Regions from separate parts of the Mesorhizobium sp. M0598 genome, predicted to be linked through region 2. Evidence: riboswitches for the same ligand, from Rfam matches in the RefSeq annotation. Region 2 holds a riboswitch; the other holds the start of a gene.

Region 1 (4,208 bases), on a different contig from region 2:
CGTTCAATCCCATTCCAGCGCTCCTTTTTTCCATTCATAGGCAAAGCCGATGGTCAGCACCGCCAAAAACACCATCATCGACCAGAAACCGAGCATGCCGATCTGGCTGAACGACACCGCCCACGGAAACAGGAAGGCCACCTCCAGATCGAAGATGATGAACAGGATCGACACCAGGTAGAAGCGGATGTCGAATTTCATGCGGGCGTCATCGAACGAGTTGAAGCCGCACTCATAGGCCGAAAGCTTTTCCGGATCGGGGTTGCGATAGGCCACCAGGAAGGGTGCGGCGAGCAGCGCCAGCCCGACGATCAGCGCCACGCCGATGAACAGGACGATGGGCAGGTACGAACCTAAAAGTGCGTTCATGCTGCAGTTTCCGTTGGCGGCCAATCCACTCTGATTACAGCACCGGACCCACTTGCGGAAGCGTGACAGTTTAACCACTGAACCGTTTCAAGGAGGCTCTATGCTGCAACGCGGCGAGGGTTAGCGCAGCGCTTTCGGCGAAGCAAGTCAAACCTTGTTCAAATCGCGGTGCTGGACGGCATATCCGGGAAAACTGGTCCGATCCGCTCCTGTTTGATTTCCTTCACTTTTTACTCCACTTTTCTCTCCTGACATGAATGCCGCCAAAACCCTGTTAGCATGGCACGGAATCGCAGGTCATTTTCTCTGTCTAAAATCGTCCGGATGCCGCCTTCATGAAGGAAAAAATCTCGCTTGCCATGGCCCGCCGCATTGCGCTCGCGGCACAGGGATTCAATGACCCGCGCCCCACCGGCACGCCTGACCGCCGGCATCTGGCCCGCGTGCTTGCCCGTACCGGCCTGCTGCAGATCGATTCCGTCAGCGCCGTGGTGCGCGCCCACTATATGCCGCTCTATTCGCGGCTTGGCCCCTACAAGCTGGCGCTGCTCGACGACGCCGCCGTAACGCGCAAGCGCATGGTCTTCGAATATTGGGCGCACGAAGCCTCCTTCTTGCCGGTCGAGACCTATCCGCTGATGCGCTGGCGCATGCAGCGGGCCGAACGCGGCGACGAAATGTACAGCGGACTGGCCAAATGGGGCCGCGAGCACGCCGCCTATATCGAAGACATCTATCGCGAGGTCGCCGAACGAGGCCCGATCGCGGCGTCGGCTTTCGAAGGCCAGAAGGGTTCGGGCGGCTGGTGGGGCTGGAGCCATGCCAAGCACGCCTTCGAATGGCTGTTCTGGGCCGGCCGCATCACCACGGCGCATCGCCGCGGCTTCGAACGGTTCTACGATCTGCCGGAGCGCGTATTGCCGCCGGCGGTACTCGCGCTACCGGTTCCCCGTCCCGAGGATGCTCACCGCGAATTGCTGCGCATCTCGGCCCGCGCCCACGGCATCGCCACGGCAGGAGACCTGCGCGACTATTTCCGGCTCTCGCCCGCCGACATCAAGGGCCGCATCGAGGAGTTGGTCGAGGCCGGCGACCTGTTGCCGGTGAGCGTCGAAGGCTGGAACAAAACAGCCTATCTCCACAAGGACGCCCGTTTGCCGCGCAAGATCGAGGCGCGCGCCTTGCTCGCGCCGTTCGATCCTGTCGTCTTCGAACGATCGCGCACCGAGCGGTTGTTCGACTTCCACTACCGCATCGAGATCTACACGCCGGCCGAAAAGCGCCAGTATGGCTATTATGTGCTGCCATTCCTGCTCGGCGACAGCATCGTCGGGCGCGTCGACCTCAGGGCCGACCGCCCGGCCGGTGTGTTGCGCGTCCACGCCGCCTATGCGGAGCCCGGCGCCCCGCCACAAACCGCAGCCGCCCTTTTCGAGGAATTGAAGCAGATGCAGGGCTGGCTCGGCCTGGAACGCATCGAGGTGACCGCTGCCGGCGACCTCGGCCGGCCGCTCGCGGATATCGCCGCGTCATAGACGTGCGTTGACACGACTGCCTCCACAAGCCTAAATCCGTTCCAGACGGTCCCCTGCCCGCAACGGCAGGGGCCAAGAGGGAATGCGGTGCGAAATCTCGATTTCAAATCCGCGGCTGTCCCCGCAACTGTAAGCGACGAGCCTCGGCCGAAAACCACTGGGATATTCCCGGGAAGGCGGCACCCAGGCGATGACCCGCGAGCCAGGAGACCTGCCGTCTAGGACATAAGAATCCGATCGCCTGGCGGGTTTTCCGGGCAAGGAGCCTGATTTGGAACACGACAGCAGTTTTCCGGCTGAGACAGCGGATTTATTGTCCGGCCATGGTGATTCCCCGGCCGGCGTTACCGTCATCGTCTGCTCGTCCTGCCGTGACGAGACCGGTTCGGACGCTCATCCGCGCGCCGGCGAACTGCTCGCAGAGGACACGCGCCGCGCTGCTTCCAGCGAAAACATCAAAATCCGCACCGTCGAATGCCTCGGCAATTGCAAGCGCCGGCTCAGCGCGGCCATGCTGCGCGACGGCTGCTGGAGTTACGTCTTCGGTGATCTGACCACGACCAGCGGCGCCGATCTCGTCACCGGGGCAAAGCTGTTCGCCACCGCGACGGATGGGCTCATTCCATGGCGCGGCCGTCCCGATTGCCTGAAGCGCGGCCTGGTTGCCCGCATCCCTCCCCTTGACCTTTTGAAGGACCTGACATGACCGCTGCCTCCCTTTCGCGCGTTCCCTGCACCGTGGTCACCGGCTTTCTCGGCGCCGGCAAGACGACGTTGATCCGCCATTTGCTCGAAAACGCCAAAGGCAAGCGCCTGGCCATCATCGTCAACGAGTTCGGCGACATCGGCATCGACGGCGAGATCCTGAAGGGCTGCGCCATCGACACCTGCCCCGAGGAAAACATCGTCGAGCTGGCCAATGGTTGCATCTGCTGCACCGTCGCCGATGATTTCGTCCCGGCGCTGGACCAGATCCTGTCGCTGACGCCGAGGGTCGACCACATCCTGATCGAGACATCCGGCCTCGCTTTGCCCAAGCCGCTGGTCCAGGCCTTCCAGTGGCCGTCGGTGAAAAGCCGCGTGACGGTGGACGGCGTCATTGCCGTGGTCGACGGACCGGCGCTGGCTGATGGCCGCGTAGCCAACGACATGGACGCCCTGCAGGCCCAGCGCGCGCAGGACGAGACGCTCGACCATGACGATCCGGTCGAGGAAGTGTTCGAGGACCAGCTCGCCTGCGCCGACCTGATCATCCTGTCGAAGAGCGACCTGATGGACGCAGCCGGCTCGGCCCGTGCCAATGCCGTCATCGGCAAGCACATTGCGCGGGCGGTGAAGATCGTACCGACTTCGCAAGGCAAGGTCGACCCGTCGGTGCTGCTCGGCCTCGGCCTCGCCGTCGAGGACGACATCGAGAACCGCAAGACCCACCACGACGACGAGCTCGACCACGAACATGACGATTTTGACTCGTTCGTCATCGACATCGCGTCCGTGTCCAACCCGGACGAGCTCGCACAACGGGTCGCCACGGCGGCGGAGGAAGAAAACGTGTTGCGCGTCAAGGGTTTCGTCGAAGTCGGCGGCAAGCCGATGCGGCTCCTGCTGCAGGCCGTCGGTCCGCGCGTCAATCACTATTACGACCGCGCCTGGACCGCTGAAGACGACCGCCGCTCGCGCCTCGTCGTCATCGGCCTGAAAGGGCTGAACCGCCCGGCCATCGAGCGTATCCTCGCCGGCTGACCCCAGGTACGAGCCGCGATGCACATCCTCACCACCACATCCGCCTCGCTCGACGATCTCGCCGAGCCTGTCGATCTCAGGCAAACGCCTGCGGATGTCGTGGCGCTGTCCTTCACCGACAGCGACCTAGCCGGGCTGGCGGCGGCGTGGAAGGCAGATGCGCACCGCCTGCCGTCGATGCGGCTCGCCGCCTTGCGCGACCTGCGCCATCCGATGTCCGTCGACCTGTGGATCGACAGCGTCGCCCGCCACGCCAAGGTCATTCTGGTCCGCATCCTCGGCGGCTATGACTGGTGGCGCTATGGCTGCGACCAGCTCGCCGTTATCGCGCGAAATCGCGGTATCAAGCTGGCGCTCCTACCGGGCGAGAGCCACGACGAGGATTTGCGACTGATCGAAGGCTCGACGCTGCCGCGCGAGGAGTTGGACGCCCTGCTTGGCTATTTCCGCGAGGGCGGGCCGGCAAATATGACGGCGCTGGTGCAGAGGCTGGCAAGTCTCGCTGGATCGGGTGCGGCGGTAGCCGAACCTGTTAGCGTGCCAAAGGCGGGATTTTACGAG
Region 2 (4,208 bases):
TCCCCTTCGAACTCGACACGTCACAGCGAGAAAACTTTCCCTTTATTCCTGCGCGATTAGTACACGTGCCGAAGGAAAGTGCACTTTCTCGCTCGAGTGACTTATTTCAAAGGATGTGATCGCGTTTTGGCACATTCACGGCCCACATGCGGCAGCCGCTAACTCACCACATGGTGAGCAACCAGGAAACCTTCCGGCCTACACTTTCTCCCGGAGCGCGCGTGCTGCAGCAACCATGTTCATGAGGGCAGGGCGGACCTCCTCCCACTTGCGGGTTTTGAGGCCACAGTCCGGGTTTACCCACAGTTGGTCATCGGACAGTCGCTCGCGGGCAAGCATGACGAGATCCGAAATCTCGCCGACTTCCGGGACCCGTGGTGAGTGAATGTCGTAGACTCCGGGCCCGATTTCATTCGGATATTTGGAGCTCGTGAAGGCGTCCAGCAGTTCCATTTTCGAGCGCGACGTCTCAATCGAAATGACATCCGCATCCATTTCAGCGATCGCGTCGATGATCTCGTTGAACTCCGAATAGCACATGTGGGTATGGATTTGAGTCGCGTCCTTTACACCCGTTGAAGCGATCCGGAAGCATTCGACAGCCCAGTCGAGATAGTCGTTCCAATCAGACTGGCGCAGTGGCAGTCCTTCGCGAAACGCGGCCTCATCGATCTGGATCATCCTTGCGCCGGACCATTCGAGATCCGTCACTTCGTCGCGGATGGCGAGCGCGATCTGGCGGCATGCTTCGGAGCGGGGTACGTCGTCGCGAACAAATGACCAGTTGAGAATGGTCACTGGGCCTGTGAGCATTCCCTTCACAGGGTTTTCCGTAAGCGACTGGGCGAACTGCCACCAGCGCAGCGTCATCGGATTGGGCCTCGATACGTCGCCGAAGATGATGGGGGGGCGCACGTAACGCGACCCATAGCTCTGCACCCAGGCATGCTGGGTGAAGGCGAAGCCGGACAGCTGCTCGCCGAAATGCTGTACCATGTCGTTTCGTTCGAACTCACCGTGCACCAGCACGTCCAGCCCGATCTCTTCCTGCCAGCGAATTGCAGCCTCGATCTCCTTCTTCAGGAAGGTCTCGTAGTCGACATAGCTCAGCTGGCCATTCGCATGAGCGGCCCGCGCCCTGCGTACCTGCGGCGTCTGCGGGAAGGACCCGATGGTCGTCGTCGGGAACGGCGGCAGCCCGAGCGTGCCGGCCTGGACTCTGGAGCGCTCGGCAAAAGCGCTCTCTCGTCGCTTCATGCTGTCGTCAATGCTGGCGATCCGCCCCTCAACCAGCGGGTCATGGATCTTCGTGGATGTCACGCGAGTGGCGGCAGCCTCGGCAGACGCTTTCAACGCGCCTGCCACCGCATCCCTGCCTTGGGACAGGGCCCGGGCAAGCAACACCAATTCGTCGGTCTTCTGGGCCGCGAAGGCGAGCCACGACCTGATGTCCGCGTCGAGTTCCGTCTCCATGCGGAGGTCGATCGGCACATGCAGCATCGAGCAAGAAGGCGCGATCTCGACGCGGTCCAAGGGCCAGCCGGCGACGATCGGTTTGATGCGGTCGAGAATGGCGGGCAGGTTCGCACGCCAGACGTTGCGGCCATCGATCAAGCCAAGCGAGAGCACCAGATCCTTCGGTGCGAGCCGCCCCACTATTTCCAGCTGCTCGGGAGCGCGCACGAGATCAATATGCAGCCCGGCCAGGGGCAGAGAAACCGCGGTTTCGAGATTGTCTCCCAGCGGCCCGAAATAGGTAGCCAGCATGATCTTCAGCTCGGGCGCGGCTTTCGACAGCTGGCCATAGGCGAATTCGAACGCAGCTCGTTCGTTCGGGTTCAGATCGAGGACAAGCGCTGGCTCATCGATCTGCACCCAGTCGGCTCCAGACAGCTTCAGCCTCTGCAGGAGTTGCTCGTAGACGGGCAGCAGCCGCGGCAGGAGCGCGATGGGATCGAATCCTTCGGCAGGCGTTTTCGCCAGCTTGAGGAAGGTGATCGGTCCAAGGATGACTGGGCGTGTGTGAACGCCGAGAGCTTTAGCCTCGATGAAGTAATCGACCGGTTTCGTCGACGAGAGGGCGAACGTCTGATCATCGTTGAGTTCCGGCACAATGTAGTGATAGTTGGTGTCAAACCACTTGGTCATTTCCATCGCGGTTACATCAGACCGATGAGCCGCCTGCTGGTGACCAGCGTGTCGACAATCCTCCGTCTGACCCTGGTTGCCCCGCGCCATTGCGAAGTAGATGTCAAGTGGAACCTCGCCGCTATTCCAGCCGTAACGGGATGGAACGGCGCCGACCATGGCTGCGGTGTCGAGCACATGGTCGTAGAGCGAGAAGTCGTTCGACGGGATTTTCGACACGCCGCGATCGTGCTGCTCCTCCCAGCTAGCGGCACGGAGCGCCTTCGCGGTCGTGAGAAGGTCGGCAGCGGACGATTTTCCGGACCAGTAGCTTTCAAGCGCGAATTTCAGTTCTCGCCGACGACCGAAGCGGGGCACGCCGAGCGTTGCTACAGGAATTTGCTGAGAGACAGTCATGCCAGACCCCGATGGTTGGGGCGTCGGTGACAAGGAAGGCGCTAGCAGGCCGGCACGAACGCCAGGCTGCAGCGGCCACCGAGACACCCCGCCCGTGGACGTAATTCGCCGTGGCAGGTCTCCTGGCTCGCGGGGTCATAGCCTCTACCCGTCTTCCCAAGGCTATTCGCCTCAGTGACATGAGTGGGGTTGGCTCGCCGCTAACAGTTGCGGGGGCAGCGCCGGCATCGCACCGGCTTCCCTCTTAGCTCCGCTGCGGCAGCGCCGTACGGAGAACCACGACGCGGGAGACAATTACAGCAGTTCGCTTCTTTGTCAATGCCGCATAAAGAAATGTTTATGTCGTTATGTTAAATTTCCGTTGGCATGTTCCAAAGGTCGCCTCGAAAGCGAAAACTGTGGAAGCCTTGAGCGGCCGGTAAATCAAAGCAATGACGCACGGCGCCCTTGTCCAGGAGGATAGGAGTTCGTCGGCTGCCGGCAGCAAACATACCGGCAAGCGCCGTGGTGCTGCTTAGCGCATCATGCGAACCACCTCGGCGTCGAACTTCGGCTCCGAGGTTCCGACCGCTTCGTTGGTGATCTGCTCGCGACCATATTCGGCTCAATGGGGAGGCTGTTGCCCATGTGGAAGCTGTTGGCCGTGATGCCCTCGGTGATATGACACAACGATTTCGGGGGGAGCACACCGAGGCCAGGCGCAGCGGCGTGTTGCGAAGTGATCGAGGCCAATGTCTCGAACTGCTTGTTCGCAGCCCACCGGCTCAAGGTAACCCGGCTCAAACCACCGGGCCAGCTCAAGTCCTGTCCAAATGAGGCCTGAGCGGCAAATCGTCGTGCACGCGCACGGTTTGGCGTTCGATCTTGTGATGCGTCTTGGGCGGACAATCGCCAGGGTGCAGCGCGCAGAAGCGGTCCCCAATTGGGAAGCCGAGGGCGGTGAGGGCAAGCCAGCGCCACAGGCGGAAGGGGACTTGGACCTGTTTGCCCTGCTGGACCACAAGTTCGCGACACAGGGCCTCAAGGAGAAGACCAAGAGTGATTATGCGCGGGACCTCGCCAAATTCATCAAAAGCAGCGGGCAGTCAAAGTTCGGCGCCGATTGACATGGAGATAGCCATCGCGGCGGACCGCCCAGGCGGACCGCAAGCCGGAATACAACCGGGTGCAGGCGGCCAAGCTCGTCCACAAGATGGCGTCGGGCACACACCGGCGATGGGAGAGCGGACCGTGGAGTGCAGGAACTTCACGCCTATCCACGCTCCCGTGGACGTGTCCTGCGGCACATCGGCAGCGATATTGAGGAGGCAGTTGAGCTTCTGGTCGAGCACTCTTACCTGCCACTACCTACGCTTAACGTCATCTCGTACTGAAAACGCACCACGCAAGGTCGAGATGTAACATGCGCCCTTCGTGGATGGTTCTAAGCTTCCTCGGGCGCGGTCAATCTGTGATAACGGTCGCTTGGAACCTCCATCACCGCGACGCGATCAAGGTTGGCGTATCGCGCTCGGTAGTAACCTTCTTCCTCCACTTCGGCGAAACTACACTGGGGAACGTCAAAGGTCGCAGCTTCCAATCCGAAGAAAGTCGTAGCGGTTTCTTCATCCAAGAAGTTCCACTCATCTTCTCCGTCGTCATATGTGACGCGAACATAGGAGGCC

Evidence for each region. Region 2 has a riboswitch for cobalamin ahead of metE (5-methyltetrahydropteroyltriglutamate--homocysteine S-methyltransferase). Riboswitches for the same ligand answer to the same signal wherever they lie in the genome.
Region 1: linked by a shared signal. The riboswitch ahead of NKI59_RS14855 (DUF1636 family protein) and the one ahead of metE (5-methyltetrahydropteroyltriglutamate--homocysteine S-methyltransferase) in region 2 are both predicted to bind cobalamin.

What each region holds. Positions count from the first base shown of each region.
Region 1 covers NZ_JAMYQL010000010.1:29,647-33,854, forward strand. Annotated here, with positions in the region: gene NKI59_RS14840 (NuoB/complex I 20 kDa subunit family protein) at 1-13, opposite strand, end outside; gene NKI59_RS14845 (NADH-quinone oxidoreductase subunit A) at 4-369, opposite strand; gene NKI59_RS14850 (winged helix-turn-helix domain-containing protein) at 705-1,904, shown strand; cobalamin riboswitch at 1,934-2,137, shown strand; gene NKI59_RS14855 (DUF1636 family protein) at 2,176-2,610, shown strand; gene cobW (cobalamin biosynthesis protein CobW) at 2,607-3,647, shown strand; gene cobN (cobaltochelatase subunit CobN) at 3,666-4,208, shown strand, end outside.
Region 2 covers NZ_JAMYQL010000044.1:21,480-25,687, reverse strand. Annotated here, with positions in the region: gene NKI59_RS31245 (FMN-binding negative transcriptional regulator) at 1-119, shown strand, start outside; gene metE (5-methyltetrahydropteroyltriglutamate--homocysteine S-methyltransferase) at 199-2,544, opposite strand; cobalamin riboswitch at 2,640-2,840, opposite strand; gene NKI59_RS31235 (hypothetical protein) at 3,396-3,650, shown strand; gene NKI59_RS31230 (helix-turn-helix transcriptional regulator) at 3,968-4,208, opposite strand, start outside.